DNA from 3 places in the Agrobacterium sp. 16-2014-1-2a genome. Region 1 is predicted to be linked to each of the others. Evidence: predicted binding sites of a transcription regulator. Region 1 holds the regulator's gene; each other region holds the start of a gene.
What was found. Region 1 encodes PhoB, which activates phosphate uptake and scavenging genes when phosphate is short. Its sites were predicted from a motif close to TGTCATNNANCTGTCAT; they were not measured.
Positions count from the first base shown of each region.

Region 2: ACQZ45_RS01035 (UDP-2,3-diacylglucosamine diphosphatase) is a predicted target of PhoB. The motif match lies at 1,882-1,898, and genes of this name have one in related genera.
Region 3: ACQZ45_RS15040 (DUF47 domain-containing protein) is a predicted target of PhoB. The motif match lies at 2,400-2,416, and genes of this name have one in related genera.

Region 1 is NZ_JBNWBX010000001.1:1,419,995-1,425,308, forward strand. It holds gene ACQZ45_RS07105 (aspartate aminotransferase family protein) at 1-771, opposite strand, end outside; gene ACQZ45_RS07110 (GcrA family cell cycle regulator) at 1,202-1,735, shown strand; gene phoB (phosphate regulon transcriptional regulator PhoB) at 2,037-2,720, opposite strand; gene phoU (phosphate signaling complex protein PhoU) at 2,752-3,477, opposite strand; gene pstB (phosphate ABC transporter ATP-binding protein PstB) at 3,576-4,391, opposite strand; gene pstA (phosphate ABC transporter permease PstA) at 4,406-5,314, opposite strand, start outside.
Region 2 is NZ_JBNWBX010000001.1:204,571-209,884, forward strand. It holds gene ACQZ45_RS01030 (NADP-dependent malic enzyme) at 1-1,723, opposite strand, end outside; gene ACQZ45_RS01035 (UDP-2,3-diacylglucosamine diphosphatase) at 1,953-2,789, shown strand; gene dgcA (N-acetyl-D-Glu racemase DgcA) at 3,035-4,018, opposite strand; gene ACQZ45_RS01045 (ABC transporter permease) at 4,162-5,314, shown strand, end outside.
Region 3 is NZ_JBNWBX010000004.1:185,709-191,022, forward strand. It holds gene ku (non-homologous end joining protein Ku) at 1-609, opposite strand, end outside; gene ACQZ45_RS15035 (inorganic phosphate transporter) at 707-1,711, opposite strand; gene ACQZ45_RS15040 (DUF47 domain-containing protein) at 1,711-2,355, opposite strand; gene ACQZ45_RS15045 (NUDIX hydrolase) at 2,469-3,011, shown strand; gene ACQZ45_RS15050 (class I SAM-dependent methyltransferase) at 3,174-3,938, opposite strand; gene ACQZ45_RS15055 (hypothetical protein) at 4,164-4,715, opposite strand; gene ACQZ45_RS15060 (hypothetical protein) at 4,785-4,919, opposite strand.

The DNA.
Region 1 (5,314 bases):
GCATGCGCCGAGCGGGAAACCGCCACCGATACCCTTGGCGACCGCCATGATATCGGGCGCAACACCGGTATGTTCATAAGCAAACAGCTTGCCTGTGCGGCCGACACCCGTCTGGACCTCATCGAAAATCAGCAGCAGGCCGTGCTCGTCGCACAATCCGCGCAGAATTTGCAGGAATTCCTTGCTGGGCGAGCGAATGCCGCCCTCGCCCTGGATGGGCTCGATCAGAAGTGCTGCAGTCTCAGCCGTGATGACGGCCTTGAGGGCATCGACATCACCGAACGGAACCTGATCGAAACCTTCGACCTTGGGACCGAAACCTTCGAGGTATTTCTGCTGGCCACCCGCGGCGATCGTCGCCAGTGTACGGCCATGGAAAGCGCCTTCGAAGGACACGATGCGGAACTTCTCCGGATGGCCCTTGGTATAGTGATAGCGGCGGGCGGTCTTGATGGCGCATTCCAGGGCTTCCGCGCCTGAATTTGTGAAGAATACCTTGTCCGCGAAAGTCGCTTCCGTCAGGCGCCTGGCGAGTTTTTCCTGTCCCGGCACTTCATAAAGGTTCGAGACGTGCCAGACCTTCTCGGCCTGCGTCTTGATCGCATCAACGAGGTGAGGATGGGCGTGGCCCAGCGAGTTGACAGCGACACCGGCCGCAAAATCCAGATATCGCTCGCCGCTTTCCGTGAACAGCCATACACCCTCACCGCGCTCGAAGCGCAGGGGGGCTCTTGAAAACGTATCAAACAATGGCGCGCCGGCTTCGGCCATGGCTGTATCACTCCTTGCGCAGATGCGCTGTCAAACTGTTGTCAATAGGCTTGCGGGGTTATCCCTCGCCTGAAAATCAAAATGCCGCCTTGCGGCGGCAGGGGCACTATTGTCACTTCGTTTGCCGATGTCAACAAAAGTCAGCGTTTCCCGGGCTTCTCAAGCACTAGTATGCGGCGGCGGGCCAGCCCCAAGGTGTTGCCTTTCAGACTCAATACGCCAGCAAGTTGGGGAAAACCGGAAAATCGATTCCAGATGATTCCCGCGACTCTTGCCACGGAGTCGGGCTGGCACTAGGTTAATCGCTAATTACTAGACTGCATTGCGGCGGAACTAGTCACCGAAAATCAGGCGGAAACCACGCTTGCGGCATGCGCGCGAGACGGAGAGGGATTCTGCCGAAAATACACGCGACAAGCGGAGAAGCGGCATGAACTGGACAGACGAACGAGTCGAAAAGCTCAAGAAATTGTGGTCCGAGGGCCTTAGCGCCAGCCAGATTGCAGCGCAGCTGGGCGGCGTCAGCCGTAATGCCGTGATCGGCAAGGTCCATCGTCTCAATCTGCCGGGACGCGTCAAGGCTGGCGGTCCAGTGACTTCGGCACGCTCCGCGCCGAAGCGCACAGCTGCCCCTGCCCCGCGCGCGACGACTTTCGCAGGTCGCGTCAACGCGGCACCGGCGCGTATCCTCACCCGTTCGAACGCGGCAACGGCGCTGCACGAGGAGATCGATATCGAGACCGCGCAGGTGCTCGATTACGTTCCTTCCAAGAACGTTGTCACGCCGATTTCCCGTCGCCTGACGCTGACGGAACTGACCGAGCGCACCTGCAAATGGCCGGTTGGCGATCCGCTGAAGGACGACTTCCATTTCTGCGGTTGTGAGGCGCTGGAATCTTCGCCCTATTGCAAGTTCCATGCGAAACTCGCCTACCAGCCGGTGAGCGAGCGCCGCAAGGCTTGAGTGTTGCGGCACGCATTCAGCACTCAAAAATTACGGGCCTTCGGGCCCGTTTTTTTTATGACAAAAATCAAGCCGCTTTCTGGGGCGACTTGATGGCAGGCCACACCCTTTCCCCTTACTATTGGGCGTGACCCTTCAATCCGGATTTCAACGCGCAGCCGATCTTCTCCGGTCAAAACGGACAATGGCATCGAGTTTGGCGGATATTCACATTGAAAAAGCCCGAAACCGTTTCAGATTTCGGGCTTCCTGATTTTTTGGTGCACTACTTCGCCAGCGAAACCACCTGGTTCCGCGTCGCTCAGGCTTCCATAGAATATCCCGCGCCACGCACCGTGCGGATGACATCCTGCATGTGCGAGAAATTCAGGGCCTTGCGCAGACGTCCGACGTGCACATCGACAGTGCGCTCGTCGACATAGATATCATGACCCCAGACGCCATCCAGCAATTGCGAGCGGGAAAACACCCGACCCGGCGACGTCATCAGGAATTCCAGCAAGCGGAATTCCGTCGGGCCGAGGCGCACTTCGCGGCTTTTGCGGTGAACGCGATGGGTCTCGCGATCCAGTTCGATATCGCCGCATTTGAGCACCGACGACAGAACCTCGGGACGGGCCCGGCGCAACATGGCCTTGACCCGGGCCATGAGTTCCGGCGTCGAGAACGGCTTGACGACATAATCGTCAGCGCCGGTAGCGAGACCGCGAACCCGTTCGCTCTCTTCGCCACGCGCCGTCAGCATGATGATGGGCAGGCGTTCTGTTTCCGGCCGCATTCTCAAGCGCCGGCATAGTTCGATACCGGAGACACCGGGCAACATCCAGTCCAGGATGAGAAGATCCGGAATGCGCTCCTGCAGCCTGATTTCCGCCTCATCGCCACGGGGTATCGTGTCGACGTCGTATCCCTCAGCCTCGAGATTGTAACGAAGCAGGACGCTCAACGCTTCCTCGTCTTCCACAACTGCAATCTTGGGCACCATATGCTGAACTCCGCAAGCTTCTGCTTGTCTGTTACTCGGTCACCGAACCAAGCGTGTTGGAACTGTCGTCCTTCGGACGCTCGCCCTCCGGCTGGCTGCCGGTGGTCATGTAATAGATCGTCTCTGCGATATTGGTCGCATGATCGCCGATACGCTCGATGTTCTTGGCGCAGAACAGAAGATGCGTGCAGGTGGTGATGTTGCGCGGGTCTTCCATCATGTAGGTCAGAAGCTCCCGGAAGAGCGACGTGTACATGGCATCGATTTCCTCGTCGCGTTCACGGATCGCATTGGCCTTTTCGGCGGAACGCGTGGAATAGACGTCGAGGACTTCCTTGAGCTGCACCAGCGCCAGGTCGGACAGATGCTCGATGCCGCGGGCGAGCTTGCGCGGAACGCCGGTGCCGGCGACAGCGATAACGCGCTTGGCCGTGTTCTTGCCAAGATCGCCGACGCGTTCGAGATCGGCGGCGATACGCAGGGTGCCGATGATCTCGCGAAGGTCTGCCGCCATCGGCTGACGCTTGGCGATGGTTACGATCGCCTTGTCGCCGATTTCGCGCTCAGCGTGGTCGAGAATGGTATCGTCCGAAATGACTTTCTGCGCGAGCGCAGCATCGGAATTGACGAGTGCGCGCACGGCGTCACCGCACATCTGCTCGGCAAGACCGCCCATTTCGGCGATGCGGCGCGTCAGAAACTTCAGTTCGTCGTCATAGGCAGACAGGATATGCGAATGGGTCGTTGTCTGTGTCATGGTCTATTCCTCCGGCTTGGCCTGCATGCGCGTGCCCAACAGCGGGGCACGGCAGAGGCACCAGTCTTGTACGGTTACGATAAAGCACCGGCCGGGGATCAGCCGAAGCGGCCCATGATGTAGTCCTGCGTGCGCTGGTCGTCCGGATTGGTGAACATCTTGTCGGTTTCGTTTTCTTCGACAAGATGACCAAGATGGAACATGGCCGTACGCTGGGAAACGCGCGCCGCCTGCTGCATGGAGTGCGTGACGATGACGATGGTGTAGTTGGTGCGCAGTTCGTGGATCAGTTCCTCGACCTTCGCAGTCGCGATCGGATCCAGCGCCGAGCACGGCTCGTCCATCAGGATCACTTCCGGGCTGACGGCAACCGCGCGTGCGATGCACAGACGCTGCTGCTGGCCACCGGAGAGGCCCGTGCCGGATTCCAGCAAACGATCCTTCACCTCGTTCCAGAGACCCGCTTTCTGCAAGCTATGCTCGACGATCTGGTCCATATCCGCCTTGTTGCGGGCGAGACCATGGATACGCGGGCCGTAGGCGATGTTCTCATAAATCGTCTTCGGAAACGGGTTCGGCTTCTGGAACACCATGCCGACGCGGGCACGCAGTTCCACGACGTCGATCTGCTGATCGTAGATATCGTCGGTATCGAGCGTGATCTTGCCGGTGACCCGGCAACCGTCGATCGTGTCGTTCATGCGGTTCAAGGTGCGCAGGAAAGTGGATTTACCGCAACCGGACGGGCCGATAAGTGCAGTCACCGTGTTTTCGCGGACATTGAGGTTCACGTCGTAAAGCGCGCGCTTTTCGCCGTAATAAACCGAAACATCCTTGCCGATCATCTTGTATGAGACTTCATTCATTTTCTTGTCCAGCGCCTTTTCAACTGCTGCTTCCGACAACATGTTCATTGCTCTAGCTCCCTCTACCAGCGCCGCTCAAAGCGGCGACGCAACAGGATTGCGCCAACATTCATGAGAATGAGGAACAGAAGCAGGATGATGATAGCGCCAGATGTCCGTTCGACAAAGGCGCGCTCAGCTTCGTTCGCCCACATGTAAATCTGCACCGGCAGGGCCGTGGACGGATCCATAGGCGTTGTCGGATAGTTCGCGACGAATGCCACCATGCCGATCAGAAGCAGCGGCGCCGTTTCGCCCAGTGCGTGGGCGAGACCGATGATGGTGCCGGTCAGAATGCCAGGCATTGCCAGCGGCAGGACGTGATGGAAAATCGTCTGCATCTTGGAAGCGCCAAGACCGAGTGCGGCGGCGCGGATCGACGGCGGCACGGCCTTCAATGCAGCGCGGGTGGCGATGATGATCGTCGGCAGGGTCATCAGCGTCAGGACGAGGCCGCCGACCAGCGAGGCCGAGCGTGGAAAGCCCATGAAGTTGATGAAGACGGAGAGACCGAGCAGACCGTAAACAATGGAGGGAACAGCCGCCAGATTGTTGATGTTGACCTCGATAAGGTCCGTCAAACGGTTCTTGGGGGCAAATTCCTCCAGATAGATGGAGGCCGCAACACCGATCGGCAGCGACAGCACCAGCACGATCAGCATCATGTAGAACGAGCCGATCAGCGCAACGCCAACACCCGCGGCTTCCGGACGGCTCGAAGCGCCGTTGACGAAGATGCCGGTATTGAAATGCTTGCCAAGCTGTCCGCTTTCCACGAGCTGGTTCATCCAGCCGAGCTGCTGGTTCGAGATACGGCGGTTTGCTTCATCCCCCGACATGTCGACCTGGCCCTTGAAGGCGCTGTCGACATCACCCGACGCCAGAAGCGTGACGCTGCGCGTGGTGCCGATGACGGACGGATCGGCGACGAC
Region 2 (5,314 bases), 1.2 Mb from region 1:
GGTCGTAACGGCCTTCCAGACCGCAGATCAGCGCATCCGCCTCACCACGCTTCACCGACAGCGCGCCGATGACCGTGGAGTTGGTGCGCACGATGGTGCGGGCCGCCTCCGGGTTGATGCCAGCGCGGCCGACGAGGGCGAAATAATCATCGACGTAGTCGCGGTAACGCGGATCGTCTTCGGGATTGACCACCGCAAAATCGGTATTCGGGCGGATACGCAGGCCGAAGCGCTTCAGGCGCGTTTCGATGATCTGCGGGCGGCCGATGAGGATCGGGATGCCGGTCCCTTCTTCCAGAAGCACCTGGGCGGCGCGCAGCACGCGCTCGTCTTCGCCTTCAGCAAAGATGATGCGCTTCTTTTCGGCAACCTTGGCGGCGTTGAAGACCGGTTTCATGATGAAGCCGGAACGCCAGACGAAGCGGTTCAGCTGGTCGAGATAGGCTTCGAAATCGCTGATCGGCCGGGCGGCGACGCCGCTTGCGGCGGCAGCACGGGCAACGGCCGGCGCGATGCGCAGGATGAGACGCGGATCGAAAGGCGAGGGAATGAGGTAGTTCGGGCCGAAGATCGGCGTTTCGCCGCTATAGGCCTTGGCGGCGACTTCCGAGACCTCCTCGCGGGCAAGCTCGGCGATGGCCTGCACGGCGGCCATCTTCATTTCCTCGTTGATCGTGGTTGCGCCGCAATCCAGCGCGCCGCGGAAGATATAGGGGAAGCACAGCACGTTGTTGACCTGGTTCGGGAAATCCGAACGGCCGGTGCAGATCATCGCATCCGGGCGGGCAGCACGGGCCACTTCCGGCATGATTTCCGGATTGGGGTTGGCAAGCGCCAGGATCAGCGGGTTTTCCGCCATGCGCTCCAGAAGTTCCGGCTTCAGCACGCCTGCCGCCGAAAGACCGAGGAAGACATCGGCGCCGTCGATCGAGTCGGCCAGAACCCGCTTGTCGGTCTTCTGCGCGTAGACTTCCTTCCACTCGTCCATCAGCGAGTTGCGGCCGTCATAAACGAGGCCCTCGATATCGTGGACCCAGATGTTTTCTTTCTTTGCGCCCATGGCGACAAGCAGATTGAGGCAGGCAAGGGCTGCCGCACCGGCGCCTGAGGCAACGATCTTGACGCTCGAAAGCGATTTTCCGGCCAGTTCCAGCGCGTTGGTGACGGCGGCGGCGACGATGATCGCCGTGCCGTGCTGGTCGTCGTGGAAGACGGGGATGTTCATCTTCTCGCGCAGCTGGCGCTCCACCTCGAAACATTCGGGCGCCTTGATGTCTTCAAGGTTGATGCCGCCGAAGGTGGGTTCCAGCGCTGCGATGGTGGAGACCATGTCGTTGATGCCGGGCGCATCGATCTCGATATCGAAAACGTCGATGCCGGCGAATTTCTTGAAGAGGACGGCCTTGCCCTCCATAACAGGCTTGGACGCAAGCGGGCCGATATTTCCAAGGCCAAGCACTGCCGTACCGTTGGAAATCACTGCAACGAGATTGGCGCGGGCGGTATATTCCGCTGCCATTTCCGGATTTTCATGGATGGCGAGGCAGGGGGCGGCGACACCCGGCGAGTAGGCAAGCGCCAGATCGCGCTGGTTGCCAAGGGGCTTGGTGGCCTGGATTTCCAGCTTGCCGGGGCGCGGGTAGCGGTGGAAAAAGAGCGCCTGTTCCTCGATGTCGGCCTTTGCCGTGTTGGCGGGCGTGTTGTTCTTATCGTGAGAGGTCATGTCTTCCACCGTCATGTCTGGTTCAATTCCGGCCCTCTGAATACAACAAACTTTCCCGTGGTACAGCCGTTATTTGCCGCCCCCTTATGCAAATGCGGGAATGGCTTATTCGCGTTTTCGTGATGCCATCAGTCATATTCCATACAAAAACCGGCCATTGTCATGTTGCTGCAACACGAGTCTGGTTCTGAGAGGGAAGAAAGCCGCAGGGACGCAACCGAACAAGGGGATTAAATCCGTGGCCGGTCAAATTGAAACCAGACAGTTCAGAACGCTTTTCATTTCGGATGTCCATCTCGGTTCCAAGGCGGCCAAGACGGATTTTTTGCTCGACTTCCTGAAACATCACGAGGCCGATACGATCATCCTGGTCGGTGACATCATCGACGGCTGGCGCCTGCGCCGCAGCTGGTACTGGCCGCAGGGCTGCAACGACGTGGTGCAGAAGTTGTTGCGCAAGGCCCGCAAGGGAACGCGCATCGTTTACATTCCCGGCAACCACGATGAATTTCTGCGCGAGTTTCCGGGCATGCATTTCGGCGGTATCGAAGTGGCCGAGCGCATGATCCACGAGGCGGCAGACGGCAAGAAATACCTCATCATCCATGGCGACGAGTTCGATGTGGTGGTGCGCAATGCCCGCCTGCTCGCCTATCTCGGTGACTGGGCCTACGACGCGGCGATTGCGATCAACATCGTCCTTGCTGCGGTGCGCCGCCGCATCGGTCTGCCTTACTGGTCGTTCTCGGCCTGGGCGAAATTGCAGGTCAAACACGCCGTCAACTTCATCGGCGAGTTCCAGCGCGTAGTGGCCGACGAGGCGCGCCGCAACAATGTGGATGGTGTGATCTGTGGCCATATCCACCACGCCGTGATGGAAGACATGGACGGCATCCGCTACATCAACACCGGCGACTGGGTGGAAAGCTGCACAGCGATTGCCGAAAATGCCGATGGCACTTTCGAGCTGATCACCTGGATGCAGACGAGCGATGTCCCTTCGCAGACATCGGACGAGATGGAGCCGGTGGATATTCCAGGTCTGATTGGCAAGCACGCGGCCTGATTGGGGTTTGTTCAACAGGCAGGGCGATCCCTAAGCGCGGGATGGTTCAGCTCTCAGTCGTCATCCTTGGGCTTGTCCCAAGGATCTGCAACCGATTGATTTCGCGCGACGTGGATAGATCCTCGGGACAAGCCCGAGGATGACGCCGAGTGTGAGGCAAGGCTGGTCATACAGTTTACGTGATACTGCAAAGACTATTGCGATGTGCGGCGTAGTGCTTTCACACGAAACCCGAACGAGGGCTCTTATCCCCACAACTCCGGCTGCGGCGGATAAACCAGCGAACCCTCGTAAACGAGGCCCGGCTGCCGGTCCTGCCTGAGAATCAGCGGGCCGTCGAGATCGGAGAAGGCGGCTCCCTGAGCGGCCAGAACGGCGGGAGCCATGCCGAGCGAGGTGCCGAGCATGCAGCCGACCATGATGATGAAGCCTAGCCGCTCCGCCTCTGCCTTCATGACAAGTGCTTCCGTGAGACCGCCAGTCTTGTCCAGCTTGATGTTGATCGCATCGTAACGGTCGCGCAGGTCTGCGAGGTCCTTGGTGGAATGCACGCTTTCATCGGCGCAGATGGGGACCGGGTGGTCGATGCGGGCCAGGATGGCGTCCTTGCCGGCGGGAAGCGGCTGTTCGATGAGCGCGATGTTCAGTTCCGCTGCGAGTTTCAGATAATATTCGATATTATCGTCGTTCCAGCCCTCATTGGCGTCGATGATGATGCGCGCGTCAGGTGCTGCGGTGCGCACGGCCCGCAGGCGCGCCTCGTCATCCGCCGTTCCTGTCTTGATCTTCAGCAGCGGGCGGCCAGCGTTTTCCGCCGTTTTCGCCGCCATGGTCTCGGGATCGGCAAGCGAGATGGTATAGGCGGTAAGGAGCGGTTTTGCCGCGTGTCCGAGACTATGTTCGGCAGCACTTTTGCCACTCATCTTGGCTTCGAGGTCCCATAGTGCGCAATCCACTGCATTGCGGGCGGCGCCGGGTTTCATCACCTGCTGCAATTCATGCCGTGTCAGGCCGCCGGCAATCTGCTCAGCCATCGCTTCGATATCGGCGATAACGCCTTCGATGCTTTCACCATAACGCGGGTAGGGCACACATTCACCTCTGCCGGTAAAGGAACCATCGCGGATGGTGCACGTTACGACATCCGCATGTGTGCGAGTGCCGCGTGAAATAGTGAAGCTGCCAGCAACGGCGAAACGTTCTGTTGTGGCTTGAAGGTAACGGGGCATGTTTTTTCACTTCCTGACAGGCGTTAAAAGACACATGACGCCAAATTTATCGCGAATTGTCGGCTGTCACTGTGGCTTGCCGAAGGCCAAACCGTTATGAAACCTTTAAGAATCTCGTGACGGCTGCACTCGCTCGGAGCATTATGCAAGAACAGGATATACGGCAACAGGCGAACCCGGCCGCAATCACCGAAGACGACGCCGTCTCCGGCGGCGGCCAGCGGTATGCCTTGAGCGGTTCCTGGCGCAACAGCAATCTTTCCGGCATTTTTGCACGCCTCGAAAACATCGAGAAAAGCGGCCCTGCCGGTCCGGTGGAGATCGATCTTTCCTCGGTGGAGGCAATCGACACGACCGGCGCCTGGGTCATCCGGCGATTGCGCGAAGATATGGAAGCGAAGGGCGTTACCGTCACGCTTACCGGAAACGAGCGAATCGAGGATCTGATCGGCCAATTGCCGGATAAAGCGGCGATGGAGGGTGAGCCTGCCGCCAAGGTGGGACTTGCCGAACGCTTCTTCTCGCCGATAGGACAAGCTGTCGTCCAGAATGGTGCGGATTTCCTCGCGGGCATGTATATTCTGGGTTCTGCCGTGCGTGGCGCGCAGATGAAGCTCGGGCGCGGCCGTGGCGTCTCGCCGGCGGCCATCGTCAACCAGATCGACCATATGGGCGTGCGCGCCGTGCCGATCATCATGCTGATGTCGTTTTTGATCGGCGCCATCATCGCCCAGCAGGGCGCCTTCCAGCTGCGTTACTTCGGCGCGGAAGTGTTCGTCGTCGATCTCGTCGGCATCCTGCAATTGCGAGAAATCGGCGTGCTTCTGACCGCAATCATGATCGCCGGTCGCTCCGGCAGTGCGATCACGGCGGAAATCGGCTCGATGAAGATGCGCGAGGAAATCGACGCGCTGAAGGTGATCGGTCTCAACCCCGTTGGCGTGCTGGTGTTTCCGCGTCTCGTGGCGCTGACAATCGCACTGCCGCTTCTGACCATCCTTGCCAATTTCGCCGCACTTTTCGGCGCCGCCATCGTCACGCTTCTCTATTCCGGCATCACCTTCGAAGTGTTTCTGTCGCGTCTGCATGGCGCGGTCGAGGAATCGACCATCGCCGCCGGCATGATCAAGGCACCGTTCATGGCGCTGATCATCGGCATCGTTGCGGCGGTTGAGGGTATGAAGGTCGGCGGTTCGGCGGAATCGCTCGGCAAACACGTCACGTCGTCGGTGGTCAAATCGATCTTCGTCGTCATTCTGGTGGATGGCCTTTTTGCCATCTTCTACGCAGCCATCG
Region 3 (5,314 bases), on a different contig from region 1:
CGTCATCTGTTTGCCGATGCGTTTTTCCATCGCGTCCAGCAGCGGCTTTTCGAATTTCATCTTCGGATCCAGCGCGTCGATGCTTTCGCGCACTTCCTCGCCATAGTGCAGGGTCCACAGAATGATGCCCTTGCCTGACGGTTCCAGCAGAACCGCTCTTTCGCGGCGATAGAGAACAAGCCGCGCAATGCCGACAACGCCGTTTGCCCGCATGGCTTCGCGGATCACGCTGAAGGCTTCTGTGCCGATCTTGTCTTCCGGGCGCAGGAAGTGCGGCCGGTCGTACCATATCCAGTCGATAGAGCCTGTGGGTACGAAGGTCTGGATGTCGATGGTGCGGGTGCTTTCGAGCGCGACCGCATCGATCTCGTCATCCTCCAGCAACACATAATCGTCTTCGGCGCGGGGAAACCCCTTTACCTGGTTCTTTGCGGCCACCGGCTTGTGGGTAACGCTGTCGACATAGCGGCTTTCGACGCGATTGCCGGTTTTGCGGTTGAGAACGTGGAAGCGGTATTTGTTGCTTTCTGTTGTGGCAGGCGTCAGCGAAACTGCGGCCGTCACCAGCGACAGCTTCAGATAGCCCTTCCAGAAAACCTGCCGTGCCATGATCCGCGATCCGCCTTGTCGCCTGTTGTCTCCCGGATCAACAACCACAGGGTGGCTTTTGTTCCGGGAGCTTTGGCAGAGAGGGCGGTACTCTGTCTCAGCCGAACAACGATGTAAGACCATAGACAGATGCGGATATCAGGGCAGCGGCCGGCATGGTCACGACCCAGGCAATGACGATATTGCCCGCAAGGCCCCAACGCACCGCCGAGACGCGACGCGCGGCACCGACGCCGATGATGGCGCCGGTGATCGTATGGGTGGTGGACACCGGAATGCCGAGCCACGTCGCGCCGAAAAGTGTCAGCGCACCGCCGGTTTCGGCGCAGAACCCCTGCATCGGGTTCAGCCTGGTGATTTTCGACCCCATGGTGTGCACGATGCGCCAGCCACCGAACAGCGTGCCGAGCGCCATGGCCGACTGGCACGAGATCACCACCCAGAACGGCACGTAGAAGCTCTCTCCAAGATGCCCCTGGCTGAACAGCAGCACAGCGATGATGCCCATGGTCTTCTGTGCGTCATTGCCGCCGTGGCCGAGCGAATAGAGCGAGGCGGAAATGAACTGCATGATGCGGAAGGTACGATCCACGGCGAAGGGTGTCTGGCGCACGAACAGCCAGGAGACGGCAAGCACCAGCAGCAGTGCCAGGAAAAAGCCGATGGCCGGCGACATGAAGATCGCGCCCACGGTTTTCAGAAGACCCGACCAGACGATGGAATTGAAACCGACCTTCGCAAAGCCCGCACCGACGAGACCGCCGATCAAGGCATGTGACGAGCTGGAGGGAATGCCGAAAATCCAGGTGACGATGTTCCAGACGATGGCGCCCATCAATGCCGCGAAGATGACCTGCGGGGAAACGATGGCCGGATCGATGATGCCGGTGCCGAGCGTTTCGGCCACATGCAGGCCGAAGAACAGGAAGGCGATGAAATTGAAGAAGGCCGCCCATGCCACCGCATATTGCGGGCGCAATACACGGGTGGAGACGATGGTGGCGATGGAATTTGCGGCGTCGTGGAGACCGTTCAGAAAATCGAAGAACAGCGCGATGGCGATAAGGCCGACAAGCAGTGGCAGTGCAAGCGCGACATCCATCAGACGTTCTCGATAACGATGCCGCTGATCTCGTTCGCCACGTCCTCGAAGCGGTCGACGACCTTTTCGAGTTCGCCGTAGATCTCGCTGCCGATCATATAGGCCATGGCATTGCCGGTCGCACCATGGCGCCGGAAGAGGTCCTTCAGGCCCTGGTCATGAAGCTCGTCGGAGCGCCCTTCGACGCGGGTAACCTCTTCGGCAATCACCGACAGGCGCTGGGCATTGGTGCCGACCTTTTCCAGAAGCGGGATGGCTTCGGCGACGAGGCTTGCCGCACGCACGATCTCGTGACCCATCTCGCGCATCAGCGGGTCGAATTCGGTTTGCTCGAACAGCCGGATCGTCTTGACGGTCTTGTGCATCATGTCGATGGCGTCATCCATGGACTGGATGAGGTCCTTGATATCGCCACGATCAAAGGGCGTTATGAAGCTGCGGCGCACCGCAAGCAGAACGTCGCGGGTAATATCATCCGCCTGGTCTTCGAGGGCGACGATAAGGTCGCAGTTTTTCTCGACGGCGACGCCGCTCAGAAGGTGGTCCAGAGCTGCGGCGGCTTTGACGACCGTTTCCGAATGTTTGCTAAACATGTCGAAGAAACGGTCCTCGCGCGGCATCAGCTTGCGAAAAATGCTCATCATGCGAATTGGCCCTCAATGGCGCTTTATTAGTTGTGGGGGGTGACTGTCATAAAACTGTCATAAATGCACGCGGGGCATTGATGCAACCCGGAAAATCGGCAGTATCAACGGATATGAAATCCATGAAGAAAAGCCGGAAAGCCCGTCCGGCGCGTTCCCTGACATTGCTTCAGCAACTTGCTGCTGTTCCTGAAAAGCTGTTCACCGGCTCTTTCCGGCAGCAATATGCCGCCTTATGCTTCCGTTATACCGGAAGCGGCGAAGAGATCGAAATCCTCGTCGTCACCTCCCGCACCAGCGCACGCTGGATCATTCCGCGCGGCTGGCCGATGAAACGCAAGAAGCCGCATGAGGCTGCCGCGATCGAGGCGTGGGAGGAAGCGGGCGTTCGCGGCCGCGTGAGGAAGGACGCCGTTGGCCGCTACACCTATCTCAAGATGCTCGACAATGGCGATGTCGTTCCCTGCGTTGTCGATGTCTTCCAGATCGAGATCACCGGGGAGGAAACGAGTTTCAAGGAGCGCGGCGAACGCCTTCTGGAATGGGTTCGCCCGGACGAGGCAGCAAGGCGCGTCCGGGAAATCGAACTGAAATCGCTTCTGGTCGACTTCCGCCCGAGGGGGAAGAGGAAACGCCTGACCGAAGAAAAGTCCTGACGGCAGTGTTGACTGGTCGAAATTAGGAAAGCCTGATGCCGTGATGGACCGGCGTCTCATGAGTAGCCAGTTCTGTGGCTGCGGTTCGGAATGATCTTTTTGAACGAGGTCCGAGGGCGCCTTTCGGGCTGTAACGATTCTGGCATCTACGGATTATCGTCATTAGATCAGCTTGAACTCGCGGCCCCTGCGGTTCTCCTTTACAAAAACAGGGGCTGATTTTTCTCTCGAGCGCCTGACCTTGATCATATGTGGAGACACTATCACTTCCTCGATCATGGGGCCAAGTGCCATCTCTTCCATCAAGTCGATAGCCAGATTGGCGAGAGAGTGGTGTTCTGCCCAGGGATGATCTGGTGCTTGGTAGTCGTCAAAGAAACTCCAGCTCCAATCCTCAATGATGTACAGGCCGCCGGGGCGCAATTGCGGGAACAGCGTTCTGAAGCTTGCCTTTGTCTGATCGTAGAAATGCGAGGCATCATCGACCACCAGATCAAGCTCGCCGCCAAAATCGGTTTGCACAATCTCGGCAAGTCTTGCCTCATTATCCTGAGAGGTCCCGTAATAGAGCTTGGCGCGCCCCTGTTGGGCATCAATGTACGTGTCGAGCGCGGGGATCGGCACTTCGGACAGCTCGACGGCAGCGATTTTGCTTGGCTTAAACACTTCGTTCAGGAACACAAATGAGCCGCCCTGATATACGCCGAGTTCGAAAATCCGCTGAAAGTCTTCGCCCTCATGGGCGAGATATTGATCGAGAAAGGTTCTTGATTTCATCATTGTGAAATCGGATTGACCGGATTCACGCTTGCTGCCGCCATACTCGTAATCCATCGTGATTGTGTGACCACCGACGGAAAAGGTTGCTCCGTCCACCCACGTTAATGCTGGGCGGCTCGTTTCGCCATCTTGATCAAACGCATTCATTAGCTCCTCCGTAGTCAACTAGAGGGCGAAGAGTACAATCAAGCCGAGATAGTGGCAACGCAAAATAGGACTTTGCGGGACGTGCAGAAGTGTTGGGCGTCTCCCGCAACTATTATACTGTGCTTGCGCGGCGCCGGAAACTGAAGCTACGAACGAAAGCCAATGCTGGCTTTTCCACAAACGTCAAGGACAGATATCCAGCCAAGAGAGCGGCAGGAATCGTAATCAAATGCGCGACGGTTTGCTGAATGGGCCAACCATAGATGTAGACGCCATAGGCGATAGGAATAGCCACCGGGGAGCTTGATCCGATGAAAGGTCTGGGATGCCGAGAATACAAGCACCGAATAGAAAAGGGCATACTCCTGAACGAAGGCCCTCTGCAAAATGGTAGCGGCAACGATCAACAGCATGGCGAAAAGGGCAGGCAAAGACGCCGGGCATGAAAAACAGCCCAACCTTCAGAATGTCGGAATATTCTACGTCCGAAAAATAAAGGACTGCACGCGGCGCAACTGAATGAACCACCAGGATTGCGGCCAACGTGGCCATTATCCTGATCCTCGTTTTGATGAGCCCGAGCACCTCGAACGCCAGCACATACGCATAGCAGATGATTTCGGGCGTGAGAGCCCACAACGACCCGTTCGGTGCTGAGGGTATGCGGTTTTCCGCGAAAGCACCCGGCGAATCCCAGCACTTTACCGGGAAGATGCTCAGCAAGCTGACGTGGTCTGCGAAATAGCAAAAGACCTGCCGGCTCGCGAAATAGTCCATCACACGCATCGTGGTTACGACCGGCCCGATCACGAATGATATGATAGCCAAGCAGACGATGACGCCGGGTTATATGCGGAATGCACGCATAAGAAGGAAGCGTGCCGGTGAGGCGTTAAGCGCATAGCTTTGCGTTACCAGGATGCCGCTCAGGAAGAAGAAAACGCCGACCGCAAGCGTGCCGGTGTAATTCTTCTCTATCAATTGCGTTTCCAGCTCCGAATAGCCGCCCGTCTGGAATATATAGAAGGAGTGCCCGAAAACCATTGCGCAGCGGCGGCGAGACGCACGAGGTCGAAGCCATTTTTGTCGCGAGGCAGGATATCGGCCAAGACAATCTCGTCAGGTCTCATTTCTATTTCGCAACCCTCGCTCGCGGCTTACATACGACTTTACCCTACAGGAAGAACCCGAGACCTACAATAAGGAGACCACCATGACCATGTACGAGAAGTATAGCAGCGCTTGCTTGCGCTTGGTTTGCCGCTATAGGTGATTGGTATACGCCGGTGAAACGCTGTTCGCGATTAATGGTACTTTGCCCTGCCGAGACGGACAGCATAAAGCGTTCATGTTCACGGATAAGCACATTATCGAGA